DNA from 3 places in the Cellulomonas wangleii genome. Region 2 is predicted to be linked to each of the others. Evidence: riboswitches for the same ligand, from Rfam matches in the RefSeq annotation. Region 2 holds a riboswitch; each other region holds the start of a gene.
The links. A riboswitch is a leader RNA that binds a small molecule or an ion and turns the genes downstream of it on or off. The one in region 2 is predicted to bind thiamine pyrophosphate.

Region 1 (6,947 bases), 1.5 Mb from region 2:
CGCTCCCCTACCCCGCGGGTACCCCGGCCGCCGACGGTCCCGACGACCCGGCCCGCGACGTCGTCGCGACCCGTCGGCGCGTCGCCGACCGCATCGCCGAGCTCGCCCCGTACGCGGCCGCGCACGGCGTGCGACTCGTGCTGGAGCCGCTGCACCCGGTGTTCGCGGCGGACCGCGCCGTGATCTCGACGCTCGGCCAGGCGCTCGACCTCGCGGCCCCGTTCGACCCCGACGTGGTCGGCGTCGTGGTGGACACGTACCACGTGTGGTGGGACCCGGACCTGCAGCGGCAGATCGCCCGCGCGGGAGCCGAGGGGCGCCTCGCCGGGTACCAGGTGTGCGACTGGGTGCTGCCGCTCGCGGCCGACCCGCTGCTCTCCCGCGGGCACGTGGGCGACGGCTACGTGGACTTCGCGACGATCACCCGGTGGGTGCGCGACGCCGGCTACACCGGCGACGTGGAGGTCGAGATCTTCCACGAGGAGGTCTGGGCGGCGCCGCCCGAGCGGACGCTCGGCACGATGGCGGAGCGGCACGTGCGGTACGTCCTGCCGCACCTGTGACCGCCGCGCGGCGCACTCACAGGATCGTCACCGGATCGAGATCCGACACGATCACGGCCGCAGGGGTCGGGCTGCTTCACTGCTCGCCGTGACCTTCCGTACCCGGCGCACGACCGCCGTCCCCGCCCTCGCTCTCGCCCTCACCGTGGCCCTGTCCGGCTGCGGCACCGTCGTCGACGCCGTCCTGGGCGACAGCCCCGAGGCCGCCCAGCGCGACGAGCCCGGCGGCGAGATCACGGCCTCCGCCGAGGCCGACGTCTTCTCGCTGCAGGTGGGCGACTGCCTCAACTACCTCGCGGAGTCGGAGGAGGCCACCGAGTTCGCGGCACTGCCGACCGTGCCGTGCGCCGAGCAGCACGACGCCGAGATCTACGCCGAGACGACCCTCACCCAGGAGCAGCACGAGAGCGACCTGGCGCTGGCCGCGGACGCCGAGGCCGAGACGCCGACGCACGCCGACCAGTTCTGCTACGACGCGTTCGCCGGGTTCGTCGGGACGTCGTACGAGGAGTCCACGCTCGACTACACCTACCTCTCCCCCACCCCGGAGAGCTGGGCGCAGGGCGACGACGTGGTCCAGTGCCTCGTCGTGCACCTCGAGGGCGGGCTCACGGGGAGCATGCGCGACTCGGCCCTCTGACCGGCCGCGGCACCCCCAGCCGCTCCAGCAGGACCCCGCGGGCGTCGCACGACCCGGGCTCGACGGCGGCGGTCAGCCGGCCGCCGTCGAGCACGCGGACCTCGTCCGCGAGGGCGAGCGCCTCGTCCACGTCGTGCGTGACCAGCACCGTGGCCACCGGCCGCGCCGCCCGCACCTCCCGCAGCAGCGCGTGCGCACCGAGACGGGTGAGGGCGTCGAGCGCACCGAACGGCTCGTCCAGCAGCAGCACGCGCGGCTCGCGGTGCAGCGCGCGGGCCAGCGCGACGCGCTGCGCCTCCCCGCCGGACAGCGTCAGCGGCCACGCGTCGGCCAGGTGCGCGAGGCCGACCTCGACGAGCGCGGCGAGCGCCCGCGGCCGGTCCGACGCGCGCGGCACCGGGCCCGGGCCGAGCAGGACGTTGCGCCACACCGGCTCCCACGGCAGCAGCCGCGGCTCCTGGAACACGACGGCCGTGGGGTCCGCCACCTCCAGGTGGTCGGCCCGCGCGCCCGGGTCCAGGCCCGCCAGCGCGCGCAGCAGCGTGGACTTGCCGCCCCCGCTGCGCCCGACGACCGCCACGCACGCGCCCGCGGGCACGTCGAGGTCGAGGCCCGCCAGGACGTCCCGACCGCCGAACCCCCGCCGCAGCCCGCGCGCCCGCACGCTCACGGCCGCACCCCGCCGTCCTCGGCACGGATGAGCCGCGTCGCGTCGACGGCGACGCCCGTGACGTCGACCGCGCCCGGAATCATCCCCTCCTCGACGTAGAGCGCGGCGACGCGCGCCAGCTCGGCGGCGAAGCCGTCGTCGGCCGGCCGGACGTCCGGCGTCTCCAGCGCGCCGAGCGCGGCCGCGACCTGCGCGTCCGCACCCGACGCCCGGTACGCCCCGGCCCGGCGCGCCGGGTCGGCCCGCAGCGCGTCGGCCTCCGCGACCAGGGCGTCGTACAGCGCGGCCACGGCCGCCGGGTGCCGCTCGACGACGTCGCGGGTCGTGACGTGCACGGTCCGGTTGTCCGACCCCAGGTCGCGCGCGAGCGCGACGGTCCGCACCCCCGGCAGCGCCTGCGCGCCCACGAGGTACTGGTCCCACGTCGCCCACGCGTCGACGCGCCCGGCGGCGAAGGCGCTCGCGGCGTCCGGCGGCGCGAGGTGCTCGACCGTGACGTCCTCGGGCGTCAGCCCCGCCTCCCGCAGCGCGAGCCGCAGCAGGTACTCCCCCGTGCCGCCGCGGTTCACCGCGACGGAGCGCCCGGCCAGGCCGGCCACGTCCGTGACGTCACCGTGGGCGACGATGCCCTGGGTGTCGCCCGCGTCGTGCTCGACGGCCACCACGACGAGGTCGGGTGTGCCGGCGAGCGCGGCGACCACGGCCGTGGTGGAGCCGGAGACGACGTCGACGTGGCCCGCCGCGAGCGCCTCGGCGGCGGGGGCGAAGGCCGGGAACGACGGGGACACCGCCAGGTCGACGCCGACGTCCGCCAGGTGCTGGGCGGCCAGGCCGTCGTCGACCGCGAGCGTCAGCAGGTTCTGCGTCGACAGCGGACCGACGCGCAGGGTGGTGGCGGGTGCGCCGGTGGGCGCGGACGACCCTCCGGACCCAGCGCCCGCCGCGGCGCAGCCCGCCAGCGCGAGCACCGCGACCACGGCCGACGCGGACGCGCCGGGCGGACGGGGGCGTGACCGGGTGCGGCACGGGACGGCTCCGCGCGGTGCACGGCGGGGACGGGGGCGCGGTGTCATGCGGGCTCCTGGGTCGGGGGTCGGGCGGGTGGCAGGGGATGCCGGGCCGGCGGGGGCCCGCCGGGGGCGTCGGACGCCGGGACGGCAGGGGTGGGGGCGACGGCCCGGGCGACGGGCCCGGGAGCACGCCAGTGCAGCGCCCGGTGCTCCACACCGCGCACCAGGGCGTCGGTGACCAGGCCGAGCACCGCGTACAGCGCGACGCAGACGAGGACGACGTCGGTGCGCGCCCACGTCCGGGCGTCGGTGAGCAGCGCCCCGACCCCGCGGTCGGTGGCGACCTGCTCGGCGACGATCACCGCGACCCAGCCGGTGCCCAGGGCGAGCCGCACGCCGGCGAGCACCGAGGGCAGCGCGCCGGGCAGCACGACGCGCCGCACGGTGACCCACCGGCCCACGCCCTGCGCCGCCGCGACCTCCCGCAGGCGGGAGTCGACGCTCCGGGCCCCGGTGACGGTCGCGACGTACACGGGCACGGCGCTCGCCAGCACGACGAGCAGCACCTTGGGCGTCTCACCCAGCCCCCACCACACGACCAGCAGCGGGGTCAGGGCGGTGAACGGCACGGCCCGCACGGCCTGCAGGGGCCGGTCGACGACGTCGTGGCCGATCGGCGACAGCCCGGCGACGAGCCCGAGGACCAGCCCGGCCCCCGTGCCGAGGAGCGCACCCGCCGCGAGACGGCCCACGCTGACCGCGAGCGCGGGCAGCAGCGTCCCGGTGGCCACCAGGTCGGCCGCGGCGCGCGCGACGTCGACCGGTCCGGGCAGCACCCGGGGGTCGACCGCACCCGTCGCACTGGCGGCGGCCCACGCCACGAGGACGGCGCCCAGGCTGCACCACGCGCGCCAACCACCCGTCCGGCGGCCCGAGGCCCGGGTCACGGCGTGGCCCCGTCCGCGGTCGGGGCCGTGCGGGTCGGGGCCGTGCGGGTCGGTGCAGCCGGGGTCGGACCGGCGGGTGCTGCGGGCACGGGTGTCTCCGGTGGGTCGGTGCGGGCGCGACGGCACCGCCTCCAGGCGCGCGTCACCCCCGCCACGACGACGCGGGCGGCAGGACGTGCGCGGAGGCGTGCGCCGCCCACCGCGCGCGGCGGTACGGGACGGGCACGACGACGCCCGCCCGCGTGACGTCACGCGGGCCGGCGTGGGCGGGTCAGCCGGCCCCGGGACCTCGCCGTGCTCGCACGCCGGGCAGGCCGTGCGGGTGCAGGGCGTGCGGGTGCAGATGGGCGGACGGCAGCGGACGCATGGGAGACATGCGCGACATCCCTTCGCTAGTGCGACCTAGATCAGGTTCGACGGGTGTGATCTCAGCCGCGGATGCGGCACCCCGTGTCACGACGCCGCCGACGCTACCCCCGGACGTCCGGTTCGTCCGCAGGCGTCCGCACTGTGGCCGCGCACGCCGACGACCCCGCCCGGGACCTCCCGGACGGGGTCGCACCCGACGCGGCGACGGACGCATCAGGGCACGTTGCCGTGCTCGCGGAACTCCCGCCAGACGTTCTCGAAGAAGTCGTCGTCCTCCGGCACGGGACGCCGCGGTCGCCACCGGAAGACCGGCAGCCCCGCGGGGTCGTCGGCGTCGCGCGGCGCCACCGGCGCCCAGGCCCGGCCGTCGTCGGTGACGGGTGACGCCCCACCCGGCGGGACCCAGGCCGTCTCCTGGATCTCGCCGTCCAGGGCGCCCGCGTCGAGCCGGAACCGGTACAGCTCCGGCAGGTCGAGCGGCTCACCGTCCGGCCCGGCCAGCGGCAGCTCCCCGTCGGGGTCGGTGTACAGCACCGACCCGCGGGACCGCCCGCCGTGCGCCAGGTAGTCGGCCATCGCCGACAGGTACACGTACGCGCTGGTCAGCACGTCGCGGACCAGGAACGTCCGGTCGACGGACCGCCGGGAGCCGGGGTCGGCGGTGACCAGGTCGCGGTAGCCGGTGAGCCAGGCGTGCACCTGCTCGAGCGCGGCGTGGACGGACGCGGCCGAGCGCACCGGCCCGGCGTCGCGGCTCATGAGCACCTGCACGTCGCGCAGCAGGTCACCGGTGTTGTCGGGGACGCCGGCCGCGGCCCGGCCGGTCGCACGGACCGTCAGGTCGAGCGCGGCGCCGAGCACGGGCGCGGCCGCCGCCGCGAACGCCGCGTCGTCGAGCGGCGGGCTGTCGCGGCGCGCAGCGACGAGCTGCGCGGCCCGCGTCGCCCCCACCTGGCCGCTGTTGAGCGCGGCCCCGCCCGGGCGGTACACGCCGTGCGCCCCGGCCGCCTCGCCGACGGGGAACAGGCCGCTGACGTTCGACTCCCACCAGGCGTCCACGACGAGGCCGCCGTTGTTGTGCTGCGCGCAGACGTCCACCTCGAGGAGGTCGGTCTCCAGGTCCACCTGGGGGTTGCGCTCGAGGTAGAACCGGTACGCGGGCTCGTTCATGCGCCGCAGCCGCTCGATCGGCGTGCCGCCCAGCACCCCGGCCCGCTCCAGGTACCCGTACGCCTCGGGGCTCATCGCGGTGGCGTCGAAGTCGTCGCGCACGGGGTTGCGGCGGAAGTCGAGGAAGACCCGGCGCCCGCGCAGCACGGTCTCGCGGTGCACCAGCAGGTCGATCAGGGACGACCCGTCGCGCGCCTTGCGGATGTCGAAGGGCCACTGGTAGCCCTTGAGGAACACGAGGGTCAGCAGGCGCCCGTAGTCCTCGACCGCCTCGGTGAGGAACTCGCGCTCGTCGCCGCCGTCCGCGTCGGTGGACACGAAGCGCGGGACGACCTGCATGTACGTGCCCGAGACGTTCCACCGCGGCCTGGTCGACGCGAGCCCGAACTGCCACTCGGTGAGGTTCTTGCCGTGCACGCCCGCGCGGTACGCCGCCCCGGATGCACCCCACTGCCCGTGCGGGAACACGCGCGTCGCGTACATCCCCGCCGGGCCGCCGGTGGCGTACACGAGGTTGGTGCAGCGCAGCAGCAGCCACGGGCTCGCCGCGCCGTCGTGCGGCACGTCGGTGCGCAGGACGAGCAGGCCGGCGACCCGGCGCGCGCCCGGCCCGGCGTCGGGGTCGGGCACCGTGACGACGTCGACGACGCGGCAGCCGTCGAGCACCGGTGTGCCGTCCGCGCGGACCCTCGCCTCGAGCCGCTCGACCATGGTCCGGCTCGTGTACGGGCCGACGGACGTGGCGCGCCGCCGCGGGTCGTGGTCGGTCTTGTAGCCGATGAACTCCCCGAACCGGTTCTGCGGGAACGGCACCCCCAGGTCCACCAGGTGCAGGAACGCGCGCGCCGACAGGGCGGCCTCGGCCAGCGCGTTGTCGCCGTCCATCGCACCGCCGCTGAACAACGTCTGCGCCATCTCGCGCACGGAGTCGTCGTCACCGCCGGACAGCGTCAGCTTGTAGTACGTCTGCTTGTCCGAGCCCGCGTTGCGCGACGCCCCCGCGTTCACCTTGTCGGCGACCATGACGACGTCGTCGTGGCCGAGCTGCACCAGCCGCGCGGCCGCGCAGTACCCGGCCGAGCCGGTGCCGACCACGACGGTGGTCGCGGTGACGACCGGCACGTCGTGGCCCGCCACACGCAGGGTCCGCGGCTCGTGGCGCCGCTCGGGAGCCGCGGGACGTGCGGCGCCCGTCGGGTCGTCGCCTCTGCTCATGGGTGATCGCCTCCGTGGGTCACAGGACCGGGACGTGCATGCCGCCGTCGACGTGGAAGACCTCGCCCGTCGAGTACGGCGTCTGACCGGACGCGAGCAGCGCGACGGCGCCCGCGACGTCGGCGGGGCGGCCCCAGCGGTTGACCGGTGCGAGGCCCTGCGCGATGAGCGCGTCGTACTTCTCGGTCACGCCCGCGGTCATGTCCGTCGCGATGACGCCCGGCCGCACCTCGTGGACGACGACGCCCTCGGGGGCCAGGCGCACGGCCCACAGCTGCGTCGCCATCGCGACGCCGGCCTTCGAGACGCAGTAGTCGCCGCGGTTCGTCGAGACGGTCGTCGCCGAGATCGACGAGACGTTGA
Region 2 (6,947 bases):
CCGCCCGCTCCCACGCGTCGACGCTGAACGGGCGCGCACCCAGTGTCGGCGCGTGGTGCAGGTGGTCGACAGGCCCCCGCCCCGACCCGACCGCGAGGGCCTCGCCGGCGGCGATGGCGCCGGTGAGCCACTCCTTCGCCTCCCGGGCCGCCGCCACCCAGTCGGGCCGTCGTGGGCGCAGCGCCGCGACGGCGGCCGACAGCGAGCAGCCCGTGCCGTGCGTGCTGGTCGTGCGCACGCGCGCCCCGCCGAGCTCGGTCACCGTCGTCGGACCGACGACCGCGTCCGGGCTCGCGTCCCCGGCGAGGTGGCCGCCCTTGAGCAGCACCGTCACGCCCGACCGGTGCGCGAGCCGCCGGGCCTGGTCGACCGCGCCCGGCCACGTCGTCGCGGCGGGCTCACCGAGCAGCACGCCGAGCTCAGGCAGGTTCGGCGTCACCAGGTCCGCGAGCGCGACCAGCCGCCGCACGGCGTCCTCGGCGTCCGCGTCGAGCAACCGGTCCCCGCTGCTCGCGACCATGACGGGGTCGAGAACAACGACCGGGGGCCGGGTGCGGGCCAGCCAGGCGGCGACCTCGTCGGCCACGGCGCGCGTGCCGAGCATGCCGATCTTCACCGCGTCCACCACGACGTCGTCGCTCACGGCGTCGAGCTGGGCGCGCAGGAAGTCGACGCCGGGGACGTGCACCTCCCGCACCCCGTGCGTGTTCTGCGCGACGAGCGCGGTCACCACGGCCATGCCGTACGCGCCGTGCGCGGCGAACGACTTCAGGTCGGCGTGGACACCGGCACCGCCCGTCGGGTCGGTGCCCGCGACCGACAGCACGCGCACGCGGCTGCCCGTGAGGCGCGCGCCGGTCGCGGGCGCGGCCGGTGCGGCGCTCACCGGGCCACCGCCGGCGCCGCGGCGCGGTCCCATGCCTCGACCAGCCGCGCGGCGGCCCCACCGGGGTCCGTGGCACCGCACACGGCGCCGACGACGGCCATGGCGTGCACCCCGGCAGCGCGCAGCGCCGGTGCGTCCGCCGCGCCGAGGCCGCCGATGGCCACGACGGGACGACCGCCGGACGCGACGACCGCCGCTCGCGCCCCGGCGACCCCGATCGCCGGCCCCGCCTCGGGCTTGGTGGGCGTGAGCCGCAGGGGACCCGACCCCAGGTAGTCGGCGCCCGCGACCGCCCGGACGTGCTCGGGCAGTGCCGCCGAGGCGCCCACCAGGGCGTCCGGACCGAGCAGCGCGCGCGCGTCGTCGACCTCGAGGTCACGCCTCCCCACGTGCACACCGTCGACGTGGGCGCCGCGCGCCCGCGCCGCGAGCGCGACGTCGACGCGGTCGTCCACGACGAGCACCGCGGGACCCGCGAGGCGCAGCGCGTCGGCCACCGAGACGGTCAGCGCGACGAGCTCACGGGCGGTCGCCCGCTTGGCGCGCACCTGGACGGTGCCGACACCGGCACGGACCGCAGCGCCCGCGACGTCCGCGGGACGGTGTCCGGCACGTCCGCACACGTCGGCGTCCAGGACGAGGTAGATGCCCGCGGGCAGCGCGCTCATGCCGGCACGCCGATCCGCTGCGCGGCCGCGACGCGGCACGCGAGGTCGTCCGGGGTCAGCAGGTACAGCTCGTCGAGGAGCCCGACCTGGAACGACGCGGGGCCGCGCGCGTCGATCACCGCGCGCTCGGCGGCGAGCCCCAGGGCCGCCGACGCCGCGACGGCCGCGGTCAGCGGCGGCGCGACCGACGTGAAGGCCGCGACGAGACCGCCCAGCGCGCACCCGGACCCGGTGATCGTCGTCAGGAGCCGGTCACCGACCGCGAGCCGCACGTGCGTGATGCCGTCGGTGACGAGGTCGACCGGCCCGGACACCGCGACGACCCCGCCGGTGCGCCGCGCGAGGGCGTCGGCGGCGTCGGCGCTGGTGTCGACGTCGTCGCGCGCGTCGACACCGCGACCGGCGGAGACGAAGCCCGCGAGCGCGCGGACCTCGCTGGCGTTGCCGCGCACCACGGCCGGACGCTCGCCGAGCAGGTGGCCGGCCAGCCGCGTCCGGACCGACAGGACACCGACCGCGACCGGGTCGAGCACCCACGGCACACCAGCCCCCGCGGCAGCCGCGACCGTCGGGGCGAGGCACGCACGCTGGTCCGGCCCCGGCGTCCCGAGGTTGACCAGGACGGCGCCCGCGGCGCCCGCGAGCTCCTCGGCCTCCCCCGGCACGCTCGCCATCGCGGGGGACGCGCCGATCGCGAGCAGCGCGTTGGCGACGAGGTTCGTCGTGACCTCGTTCGTCAGGCACTGCACGAGCGGGGTACGCCGTCGCAGCTCGTCGAGGGCCGCGCCACATGCGGCGGCGAGGTCGGTGGGCAGGGCAGACGTCATGGCGGACATCCCTTCGCTCGTACGAACGAGATCAGGTTCGACGGGTGTGATCTCAGCCCTGCTCGGTACAGGGCACCCCGTGTCTCGCCGCCGACCCTAGCCCGCCGGCGGTGACGCTGCCGAGAGCAGGTCTCGCCCTGCGGACGCCTCGATGCCTCACCCGCCCGGGGGCCCCGGGCAGGTGAGGCCGCCGCTACGCTCACGGGTGCGGGTCGCCGGCGCCCCCGGGTGCCGTGCGCGGTCCGCGCCGACCAGCGCGCGTGCGCGCCAGAACCTGCGAGGCGACATGACCCCCGACACCACCCGACCCGCGCCGCTGACCGACCCGGTCGGCACCGTGGTGCCGTCCGCCGTGCCGACGCACTGGTACAACCTGGCAGCGGACCTGCCCGAGCCGTGCCCGCCGGCGCTGCATCCCGGCACGCGCGAGCCGCTCACCCCGGACGACCTGGCGCCGCTGTTCCCGATGGCGCTCATCGCGCAGGAGGTCTCGACCGAGCGCTGGGTGGAGGTCCCGCAGACGGTCCGCGAGATCTACGCACTGTGGCGGCCGTCCCCGCTGGTGCGCGCCCTGCGGCTCGAGCGGGCGCTGGGCACGCCGGCGAAGATCTACTACAAGTACGAGGGCGGCTCCCCCGCCGGCTCGCACAAGCCCAACACGGCGGTCGCGCAGGCGTACTACAACGCGGTCGAGGGCATCACCCGGCTGACGACGGAGACGGGCGCCGGGCAGTGGGGCGCGTCGCTGTCGATGGCGTGCGCGCTGCTGGGCCTCGACCTCGAGGTGTGGCAGGTACGGGCGTCCTACGACGCCAAGCCGTACCGCCGCATGCAGATGGAGACGTACGGCGCGACGTGCCACCCGTCGCCGTCGGACCTCACCGAGGCGGGGCGGGCGATGCTCGCGGCCGACCCGACGACGACCGGGTCGCTCGGCATGGCGATCAGCGAGGCGGTCGAGGTCGCGGCGCAGGACCCGAACGCGCACTACGCACTGGGCTCGGTGCTCAACCACGTGCTGCTGCACCAGAGCGTCATCGGGCAGGAGGCCCTCGCGCAGCTCGACGAGATCGGCGAGCGTGCGGACGTCGTGTTCGGGTGCGCGGGCGGCGGGTCCAACCTGGGCGGGCTGAGCTTCCCGTTCCTGGGGCGCAACCTGCGCGACGGGACGACGACCCGGGTCGTCGCGTGCGAGCCGGCCGCGTGCCCGTCGATGACGCAGGGCGAGTACCGCTACGACTTCGGTGACGTCGCGGGCCTGACCCCGCTGCTGAAGATGCACACGCTCGGCAAGGACTTCGTGCCGCCGCCGATCCACGCGGGCGGGCTGCGCTACCACGGCATGGCACCGATGGTGTCGCACGCCTACGCGCTGGGTCTCATGGAGGCAATCGCGGTGGAGCAGGACGACGCGTTCGCGGCGGGCATCGAGTTCGCGCGCGCCGAGGGCATCATCCCCGCGCCGGAGTCGACGCACGCCGTGGCCGGGGCCATCGCGCACGCCCGGGCGGCGACGACCGACGAGACGATCGTCATCGGCCTGTCCGGCAACGGCGTGCTGGACCTGCCCGCGTACCACGACTACGTCTGACCGGACGCGGTGCGCGGGCCGGCGACGACCCGGCCCGCGCAGCACCCGTCCGCGTCGGGCGCCCGACGTCAGGCCGGAGGGCTCGCGGCGCGGGCGCGGGCGATGTGCCCGCGCACCGCGTCCAGGTCCGCGTCCGTGAAGAGCGCGCGCGGCAGGACGAGCCACCCGTGCGGCGGGTGGGTCCACAGCGCCACTGCCGCACCGCGCACACGGACACCGCCGAAGGCGCTCCAGCGGGTCTGCGCCGCACCACGCGGGGAGGTCGTGCACAGGGCGGTCTCCCCCACCTCGACGGTGAAGGGCCCCGGGGGCGTCAACCCGACCACGCGACGCATGGCATGACGTGTGACCACGATCAGGACCACCGGCATGAGCGACACCACGACCAGCAACGTGATCCAGTCGGCGGGCCCGAGCCGGAACTCGTGGGCACCGAGCTGCAGCGCCGTGACCCCGAGCACGAGCACCCCGCCCCGGATGCGCGTCTCGCGTGACCGCAGCACGACGGCCGCGGCGTCGTGCGCCATGTCACGTCGCAGCTCCTCGGTCACGGTGAGCGTCCGTACGCCGGCATCCTGCATGGCGCACATCGTGGCAGCGCGCCCGGCCCGACGGAGCGGTATCGCCGCGGTTCACCCGACCGCCGGACCCAGCACCCGGCGAGCCCGGGAAGACCACGAGGGCCCGGCCGGACGACGCCGACCGGGCCCTCGTGCGCGTCCGTCAGCCGCGGACCGTGACCGTGCGGCTCGTGCCGCCCGCGACGTTCGCCGCGTCGTCCGGCACGAACACCGCGGTCAGGCGGTGCGTCCCGCTGCCGAGGTCGCGCGGGACGGTCCCGATCGCCAGGCCGAGCACCACGTCCGCGCTTGCCACGACGCGCTCACCCTCGCGCAGCTCGACACGGCCCGCCGGGAGCCGGGCGGTGTCGAGACCCACGGTCGCGACCCACACAGACGGGACCAGCCGCGGGAACGGCGACTGGACGACGGACAGCGACGTGGTGCTGGTCGCCTGCTCGACGGTCACGGTCACCGGGGCGGACTGCGAGCCCGCCACGGCGTCCGTGCCGGCGTACCGCGCGACGACCTCGTAGGTGCCGACGGGCGTGTCCCCCGGCAGCGTGAGCACCGCCCGCCCGCCACGCAGCGACGCCGTGCCGAGCACGTCGTCCCCGGCGACGAACTGCACCGACCCGGTGACCGGGCCCGGCGACGTCACGACGGCCGTGAGCCGGACGCGGGTGCCGCGCGTGCCGAACACCTGCGTGTCCGGCGACGCGCTGAGCGCCGTGGTCGACGCCTCGCCGGCGTCCTCGACCGTGAACGGCACCGAGGCGGTCGTGCCGCTCGGTGACGCGACGACCGTGAGCGTGTGCTCACCCGCCCCGAGATCTGCCGGGACGGTGACCGTCACCTGCGCCGACGCGTCCGGCCCGTCGCCCCGCACCAGCGGGAACGTACCGAGCGACACCTCACCGAGGAGCACCTCGACCGACGTGTTCTCGGGCGCCCCCAGGCTGGTGAGGTTGATGCCGCCGACCGTGAAGGTGAGCTCGTCCCCGGGCGCCACCGGCTCGGTGAGCGCCGGCACCTCGACGGCCCGCTCCGCGAAGTCCGGCGCGATGCCCGGGTGCGCCTGCAGGTACGCGATCCAGGCGTCCCGGTCGATGAGACCGGAGTCGGCCGTGCGGGCGCCCTCGGCGAGCACCCGGAAGTTGTCCCCGCCCTGGGCGAGGAACGAGAACGTCCCGATGCGGTACTCGGCCCCGAGGTCGATCGGCGCGCCGTCGACCGTGACCGACGTGATCCGGTCGCCGAGCTCGCGCGAGGCGTCGTACGTGTAGGTGACGTTATCGGACAGCCCCAGCTGCAGGTACGGGCGGCTCGGGATGGAGCCGTCCGCGTTGGTCTGCCACTGCTGCTCCAGCATCGTCACGACCTGGGCACCCGTGAGCGTGGTGGTCCAGAGGTTGTTGACGAACGGGAGCACCGCGTTGGCCTCGGCGTAGGTCACCGTGCCGTCGGGGGCGTGGAGCAGCTCGGCGCGCATGCCGCCCGGGTTGACGACGCCGATCTGGGCGCCGCCACGCTCGGGCGAGGCGAGCGTGTCGAGGAGGGCCTCCGCGACGAGCGAGCCGAGGGCCGACTCGCGGCTGCGGTCGTCCCGGCCCGTCGTGGTGCCGGGAGCCGAGCCGACGTACACGCCGTCGACGTACTGCCCCCCGGTGAACGCCGTCGTGACGTCCGCGGTCACGGACCCGACGGGCTGCGACCCGACCTCGGTCGCGAACGCGAGGGCGTCGGCGACGATCTGCGCCACCTCGGCGACCCGCGGGTACGCGGCAATGAGGTCGGCGTCGGGCGTCGTCGTGCGCGCCACGTTCTCGGCCGTGGCGGCCGTGACCCGGTCCGTCGCGGGGTCGTACGTCAGCACGACCTTGCCGAGGTACTCGCCGTAGGAGCCGGTCTGCACGACCGGCCGGGTGGCGTCGCCGTCGCCGACCGGCCCGAACCAGGCGTACTGCTTGTGCGTGTGGCCGGTGAAGATGGCGTCCACCGCGGGGTCGGTCCCGGTGACGATGTCGGCGAACGCGCCGCCGGCAGCCAGCTCCTCCTCGAGGGTCGCGCCGTCGGGCGTGCCCGCACCGGCCCCCTCGTGGTACTGCGCGACGATCACGTCGGCCTCGCCGTTCGCCTCGTCGCCGTCCGTGAGTGCGGCAGCCACCCGGTTGACGGCCTCGACCGGGTCGCCGAAGTCGAGACCGGCGATCCCGCCCGGGGTGACGAGCGACTCCGTCTCCTCGGTGACCACGCCGATGACGCCGACGCTCACGCCGTCCATGTCGAGCAGCGCGTACTCGTCGAGCGCGGGCGTCGTGGTGCCCGCCCGGTAGACGTTGGCACCGAGGTACGGGAACTCCGCGTTCTCGCCGCCCGCGATCACGCGCTCGACGAGGTCGTCGTACCCCTTGT
Region 3 (6,947 bases), 1.5 Mb from region 2:
CGTGTTCGACGTCGTCGTCGGCGTCTGCGGCGTCCTGCTGACGCTCGGCGCGCTGCTCGCGATCGTGCGGGCCGAGAAGGGCCCGTCGATGCTCGACCGCACGGTCGCGCTCGACATCGTCGTCACGACGATGATCGCCGCGATCGCCCTGTACGCGGCCTACTACCGGCGCGCCGACGTCGTTCCGCTGCTCGTGGTGCTGTCCCTCGTGGGCTTCGTCGGGTCGGTCACCGTCGCGCGGTTCGCCGCCGTCGAGCCCGAGGGCGAGGGGCGCGTGCGCACGCGCGAGGAGGTCGCCGCCGAGGAGGCCGAGAAGCGCCGCCTCGAGCAGGAGGAGGAGCAGGCGCGCCGCCGCCGGCGTCGCGCCGCCGAGGACGCCGCCGCGGACGGGGCGGGCGCGCGCGAGCCCGCGGTCCACGAGGCCGTGGCCCCGAGCGCCCGCGAGACCGTCGAGAAGGAACCGGACCCCGAGCACCACGGCGGCCCGGCCGACGAGGAGACGCGATGAGCCAGGACACGTGGGGCACCGTGGCGGACGTCGCCTCGATCGTCTGCCTGCTGGGCGGCGCGTTCTTCGCGTTCGCCGCCGGGGTCGGCGCCCTGCGCTTCCCCGACCTGCTGTCGCGCATGCACGCCGGCACCAAGCCGCAGGTGCTCGGGCTGATCCTCGTGCTGATCGGCCTGGCGCTGCGCCTGCGCGAGGGCGGGGCCGTGTGGGCCCTGGTGCTCGTCGCGATCTTCCAGATGCTCACCGCACCCGTCGCCGCGCACATGGTCGGCCGGGCGGGCTTCCGCACCGGCAAGGTCCGCAACGACCTGCTGGTGGTCGACGAGCTGTCGCGCGACCTCGGGGAGACGCGCCCCGGCCGGACGCCCGGGGACGACTGAGCGGTCCCCGGGCGTCGCGGCAGCGGGTCAGCGCCGGGCGGCGCGCCCGGCGAGCTTCGCGGCGCCGCGCGTCGCCAGCACGCGCGACAGCGAGATCGCGGCACCGCTGATCGCGGCCGCGGTCGCGACCTCGCCGAACTTGATGTCGGGCTCCGTGGAGTCCGGCGACGGCGGCTTGTGCCCCTTGGTCCTGGTCCAGACCGCGTCGATCAGCTTCTGGACCGCCCACGCGGCGACGAGGGTGACCCCCGCGCCCACGATCTTCGCGGTCATCGACTGCTTGTTCCCGTCGTCCGACATGTTCTCCTCCGTCGTCGTCGCCTGCAGGGACGCTACCCGGGATCCGGCCGGCGCACAGGTCGGGGCTAGGATCGTCCGCGAACGACAGGGGAGCGTCGGTCGCCGGTGACGGTGGCAGGACGCTGAGAGTGCGGACCACCGCAGACCCTCGAACCTGATCCGGGTGATACCGGCGTAGGGAGTCGGGCTTGTCTCTCCTCCCGTGGTGTCGTCCGTGCGGCGATCGCCGTGGGACGGCGGCGCGGGACCCCTCCGACGACGACGGAGGACCACACGCATGACCACCCCCCGGGCGCGCAGCCCTCAGCACGGCAGCCCTCAGCACGGCACGACCCGGCGCCGCACCACCCCGGCCCGGCGCGCGGCGGCGGGCCTCGTCGCCACCGCCGGCCTCGTCGCGCTGACGGCCTGCTCCGCCGTCGGCAGTGGCGCGGCGGACGACCCGACGGACGGCGCCGGCACCGTCACGCTGGTGACGCACGAGTCCTTCGCGCTGTCCGACGGTCTGCTCGAGCAGTTCGAGGAGGAGTCGGGGCTGCGCGTCGAGGTGGTGCAGCAGGCCGACGCGGGCGCCCTGGTGAACCAGCTGGTGCTCACCAAGGACGCCCCGCTGGGTGACCTGGTGTTCGGCATCGACAACGCGTTCGCGTCGCGCGCGCTCGACGAGGGCGTCCTGGTGCCGGCCGAGCTCACGGCCCCGGCGGCGCAGGACGCCGCCGCGTACGCGGTGCCGGGCGACGACGCCGGCGCGCTGACCGCGGTGGACCTCGGTGACGTCTGCCTCAACGTCGACACGGCCTGGTTCGCGGAGCGGGGCGTCCCGGAGCCCACGACGCTCGAGTCGCTGCTGGACCCGGCGTACCGCGACCTCGTCGTGGTGCCGGACCCCGTCACGTCGTCCCCGGGGCTGGCGTTCCTGCTCGCCACCGTCGGGGCGTTCGGCGAGGACGGCTGGGCGGACTACTGGGCGGGCCTGCGGGACAACGGCCTGCAGGTGGCCGACGGGTGGTCCGAGGCGTACTACACCGACTTCACCGCCGGCGGCGGTGAGGGACCGCGGCCCGTCGTGCTGTCCTACGCGTCGTCGCCGCCGTTCACGGTGCCCGACGGTGCCGACGCCCCAACCACCCGCGCGCTGCTCGACACGTGCTTCCGCCAGGTGGAGTACGCGGGTGTGCTGGCGGGTGCCGCCAACCCGGAGGGTGCCGCGGCGCTGCTCGACTTCCTGCTCTCGGACGACGTCCAGGCGGACATCCCGGGGTCGATGTACATGTACCCCGTGAGCTCGACGGTCGAGCTGCCGCAGGAGTGGGCCGCGTGGGCCCCGCTGGCCGACGACCCCTTCGAGGTCGCACCCGCCGACGTCACCGCGCACCGCGAGCAGTGGCTCGCCACGTGGTCCGACACGGTGATCGGCTGACCGTGCCCGTCCCCGCCGCGGCGCTCGCCGTCGACCCCGCCGACCCGCACCCGGGCCCCCGCCCCGGTGCCGGGCCGGCGGGTGACGGCGCGCCGCGGCGACGCGGACCGCGCACCGGGTGGGGCGTCCGCGTGGCGTGGGCCGTGGCGGCCTGCCTGCCTCTGCTCTTCCTCGCGGTGTTCTTCGTGTGGCCCGTCGCGGAGATCGTCGGGCGGGGGTTCGTCGCCGACGGGCGCCTCGACCTGACCGGGTTCGGTGACGTGCTCACCCGCCCGCGGACGTGGCGCGTGGTCGGGCAGACGCTCGCGCAGGCCGGGCTGGGGACCCTGGGCGCGGTGCTGCTGGGCGTGCCGGGCGCGTACCTGCTGTACCGCTGCCGGTTCCCCGGGCGCGGGGCGCTGCGCGCGTTCGTCACGGTGCCGTTCGTGCTGCCCACGGTCGTGGTCGGCGTCGCCTTCCGCTCGCTGCTGGTGGACGGCGGCCTGCTGGGCGGGCTGGGCCTGGACGGCTCGTTCGCGGCGATCGTCCTGGCGCTGGTGTTCTTCAACTACGCGGTGGTGGTGCGCACGGTCGGTGGCCTGTGGGAGCGGCTCGACCCGCGGGCCGAGCAGGCGGCCCGGGCGCTCGGCGCCTCGCCGTGGCGCGTGCTGCGGACGGTGACGCTGCCGGCGCTGGGCCCCGCGATCGCCTCCGCGGCGTCCCTGGTGTTCCTGTTCTGCGCGACCGCGTTCGGCACGGTCCTGGTGCTGGGCGGGCGCCGGTACGGCACGGTCGAGACCGAGATCTGGATCCAGACCACGCAGTTCCTCGACCTGCGTGCCGCCGCCGTGCTGTCCGTCGTGCAGCTCGTCGTGGTCGTGGCGGCGCTCGCCCTGGCCGGGCGCGCCCGCGCCCGCACCGAGGCGGCCCCCACCCTCGGCGGTACCGCGGCGGACGCCCGCCCCGTGCGGCTGCGCGACCCGATCGACGCCGTCGCGGTCGCCGTCACTGCGCTCACCGTCGCCGGGTTGCTCGCGCTGCCGCTGGTGCACCTCGTCGTGCGCTCGCTGCGCACCCCGCGCGGCTGGGGCCTGGACAACTACGCCGCGCTGGCCGTGCCGCAGGACACGCTGGCCGTCAGCGCGTGGCAGGCCGCCGGGACGTCGGTGCGCACCGCCGTCGACGCCACCGTGCTCGCCCTGGTGGTCGGCGGGCTCGTGGCCCTGCTCGTGTCGCGCCGCCCGCGGCGCACCGCCGCCCGCCGGGCCGTCGCCGGGCTGGACGCGCTGTTCATGCTGCCGCTCGGGGTGTCGGCCGTGACCGTCGGCTTCGGGTTCCTGGTGTCGATGGACGCACCGCTGGGGCTGCCCGTGGACCTGCGGACCAGCCCCGTGCTGGTCGCGGTGGCGCAGGCCGTCGTCGCCGTGCCCCTGGTGGTGCGCACCGTGCTGCCCGTGCTGCGTGCCGTGGACCCGCGGCAGCGTGAGGTCGCCGCGACCCTGGGTGCCGCACCCGGACGGGTGCTGCGGACGGTGGACCTGGCGGTCGCGCTGCGGGCCGTCGGTCTGGCGCTCGGGTTCGCGTTCGCCGCGTCGCTGGGCGAGTTCGGTGCCACGTCGTTCCTGGCGCGGCCGCAGGACCCGACGCTGCCCGTCGTGATCTTCCGGCTGCTGGGGCGCCCCGGGGCCGAGAACTACGGCGCCGCACTGGCGGCGTCGGTGCTGCTCGCCGCCCTGACGGCGAGCATCGTGGCGGTGTGCGAGCGGCTGCGCCGCCCCGGGACCGGAGGTGCGTGGTGAGCGACGGGCTGCAGGTCGCGGAGGTCGTCGTGCGGTACCCCGGGGCGGCGGCCGAGGCCGTCGCGGGGGTGGACCTGAGCGTGCCGACCGGGGAGGTCGTCGCGCTGCTGGGACCCTCCGGCTGCGGCAAGTCCTCGCTGCTGCGCGCGGTGGCGGGGCTCGAGCCGCTGTCCGGGGGTGACGTGGCCTGGGACGGCGTCTCCGTGGTGGACGTCCCGGTGCACCGGCGCGGGTTCGGCCTGCTGTTCCAGGACGGCCAGCTCTTCGCGCACCGCGACGTCACGGGCAACGTCGCCTACGGGCTGCCGGCCACGGTGCGGCGGGACCGTGCCGCCCGCGAGGCCCGGGTGGCCGAGCTGCTCGACCTCGTCGGGCTGCCCGGCACGCAGCGCCGCGCCGTGGGCACGCTGTCCGGCGGTGAGCGGCAGCGGGTCGCGCTCGCGCGCGCGCTCGCCCCCCGGCCCCGGCTGCTGCTGCTCGACGAGCCGCTGTCCGCACTGGACCGTGCGCTGCGCGAGCGCCTCGCCGCGGACCTGCGCGCGGTGCTGACGGCGACCGCGACGACGGCCCTGTTCGTCACGCACGACCAGGACGAGGCGTTCGCCGTGGCCGACCGGGTGGCCGTCATGGCCGCGGGCCGGCTGCTGCAGGTCGCCGCGCCCGCCGAGCTGTGGGCGCGGCCCGCGTCCCGGGACGTCGCGCGGTTCCTCGGCTACGAGGCGTTCGTGGCCGTGCCCGGCCCCGGTACCGGCGCGCCGCCGGCCGTGCGGGCCCTCGTCTCCGCGGTCGACGCGGCGGGGACGGCGCCGGTGCGCGCCGGGGGTGTGCTGGCGCTGGCGGCCGGGGCGTTCGTCGTCGCGCCCGACGTCGGGGGTGACGCGCGCACCGCCGACGTCACCGGCACCGTGCACGCGCTGCGCTCGCGCCGCGGACGCACCGAGGTCGTGGTCGACGTCGACGGCGTCGGACGCGTCAGCGCGCTCGCACCGGCGGGGTGGACGTGCCCCCCGGGGGTGCGTATCGCCCTGCACGCCGACGCCGCTGCGGTCGCCGGGCTCCCGGGCTAACGTCGGAGCCACCGGGCACCGCAGCCCGGCGCACCGAGAGCAACGAGGTGGCCGCCCATGGAGCTCCAGCCGCGTGAGGTCGTGTCGGTCGACGTCCACGCCCCCGCCGACACCGTCTGGGAGCACCTGCGGGACCCGCGCCTGATCCGGCGGTGGTTCGGCTGGGACTATGACGGCCTGGACGCGGAGATCGCCCAGACCTTCCGCGACGAGGCGCGGGAGCACCACCACGGTGGCTCCACGCGCTCCCTGGTGTGGCCCCACCACGACCGGATGACCGTGACCGCGCTGGACGACGCGCGCTCCCGGGTGAGCGTCACGCGCCGCAGCCACGACGGCCTGTCGACGTTCGACGGGGTCTTCGACGAGATGGACGAGGGCTGGATCCAGTTCGTCCACCAGCTGGCGTTCGCGCTCGACGTGCACCCCGGGGAGGACCGCGTCACCCTGCTGGCGCACGGCCTGGACGCCGGCGACCGCCACGACCCCCTGCTGTTCCGCGCCGGGCTGCACGGTGTGCGGGGCCTGCCGGTGCGGGCGCACGTGGAGGCCGCCCGGCCCGACGGGTCCCGCGTGGGCGGCACGCTCGTCTACAAGTCGGAGCACCAGGTGGGCATCCACCTGCACGGCATCGCCGAGTCGCTGCTCGTGCTGCTCATCAGGCCGCCCGTCGAGCGCCCGCCGCACGGCACCGTCGACGTCACGATGTCCACCTACGGCCTCGACGACGCGGTGATGGCCGAGGCGCGGCGTCGCTGGGACGGCTGGTGGTCGGTCGCCCCGCAGCCCGCCGCAGGCGCGTGAGCGTCAGAGCGTCGTCTGCCAGACCCCGGAGCCGCCGGCCGGTCGGAAGCCCAGCGCCACGTTGATGGCGAGCATCCAGCGGTTCTCCTCGGCGTTCCACGTGCTGATGCGCCTGACCGACGGCCGGCGGCGGGCCAGCTCCTGCAGCTGCACGGCCTTGACGAGCATGCCCAGGCGGTGGCCGCGGTGCTCGCGCTGCACCAGGGTGTCCTCCTGCCACACGAACTCGTCGGTGTGCGACGGTGCCAGCAGCTGGGAGTAGGCGACGAGGCGGCCGGTGGGCACGTGCTCGACGGCCGTGGTCAGCAGCTGCTCGCCCCGCTCCAGGGTCTCCGCGTCCTCGCTGCGCACCCGCGCCGCGTCCCAGGCCTCCTCGCCCACGTCCAGACCGGCGGTCGGCTCGTCGGTGCTCATGCTGGTGCGCAGCGCGGCGAGCTGGTCGGCCCACGCGTCGGGTGTCGCGTCCTGCCAGGTGACGGTCCGGTAGTCGGGTCCCGCGACCGCGGCGGCAGCAGCCCGGTGCGCCTCGACGGCGTCCGGGTCGAGCGGCAGCTCCAGCCGCGAGTGGCGGGCCACCTGCTCGAGCCGCCAGCCACGCGCCAGCGCGAACCGCACCGCGGGGTCGTCGCGCGACAGCAGGCCCGAGCCGGTCGGGGCGCCCAGGGCGCCCGGGCCGGGTGACGGCTCGAC

Region 1: linked by a shared signal. The riboswitch ahead of KG103_RS15335 (ABC transporter permease) and the one ahead of thiM (hydroxyethylthiazole kinase) in region 2 are both predicted to bind thiamine pyrophosphate.
Region 3: linked by a shared signal. The riboswitch ahead of KG103_RS01100 (thiamine ABC transporter substrate-binding protein) and the one ahead of thiM (hydroxyethylthiazole kinase) in region 2 are both predicted to bind thiamine pyrophosphate.

Annotation. Positions count from the first base shown of each region.
Region 1 is NZ_CP074405.1:3,325,026-3,331,972, forward strand. It holds gene KG103_RS15315 (sugar phosphate isomerase/epimerase family protein) at 1-563, shown strand, start outside; gene KG103_RS15320 (septum formation family protein) at 652-1,203, shown strand; gene KG103_RS15325 (ABC transporter ATP-binding protein) at 1,172-1,873, opposite strand; gene KG103_RS15330 (ABC transporter substrate-binding protein) at 1,870-2,850, opposite strand; gene KG103_RS15335 (ABC transporter permease) at 2,943-3,719, opposite strand; TPP riboswitch at 4,198-4,291, opposite strand; gene KG103_RS15340 (FAD-dependent oxidoreductase) at 4,413-6,584, opposite strand; gene KG103_RS15345 (3-ketoacyl-ACP reductase) at 6,604-6,947, opposite strand, start outside.
Region 2 is NZ_CP074405.1:1,779,940-1,786,886, reverse strand. It holds gene thiD (bifunctional hydroxymethylpyrimidine kinase/phosphomethylpyrimidine kinase) at 1-886, opposite strand, end outside; gene KG103_RS08225 (thiamine phosphate synthase) at 883-1,554, opposite strand; gene thiM (hydroxyethylthiazole kinase) at 1,551-2,381, opposite strand; TPP riboswitch at 2,373-2,471, opposite strand; gene KG103_RS08215 (TrpB-like pyridoxal phosphate-dependent enzyme) at 2,668-3,972, shown strand; gene KG103_RS08210 (hypothetical protein) at 4,041-4,553, opposite strand; gene KG103_RS08205 (ExeM/NucH family extracellular endonuclease) at 4,696-6,947, opposite strand, start outside.
Region 3 is NZ_CP074405.1:242,765-249,711, forward strand. It holds gene KG103_RS01085 (monovalent cation/H+ antiporter complex subunit F) at 1-508, shown strand, start outside; gene mnhG (monovalent cation/H(+) antiporter subunit G) at 505-888, shown strand; gene KG103_RS01095 (DUF4235 domain-containing protein) at 916-1,188, opposite strand; TPP riboswitch at 1,265-1,386, shown strand; gene KG103_RS01100 (thiamine ABC transporter substrate-binding protein) at 1,466-2,608, shown strand; gene KG103_RS01105 (ABC transporter permease) at 2,611-4,386, shown strand; gene KG103_RS01110 (ABC transporter ATP-binding protein) at 4,383-5,453, shown strand; gene KG103_RS01115 (SRPBCC family protein) at 5,511-6,257, shown strand; gene KG103_RS01120 (GNAT family N-acetyltransferase) at 6,261-6,947, opposite strand, start outside.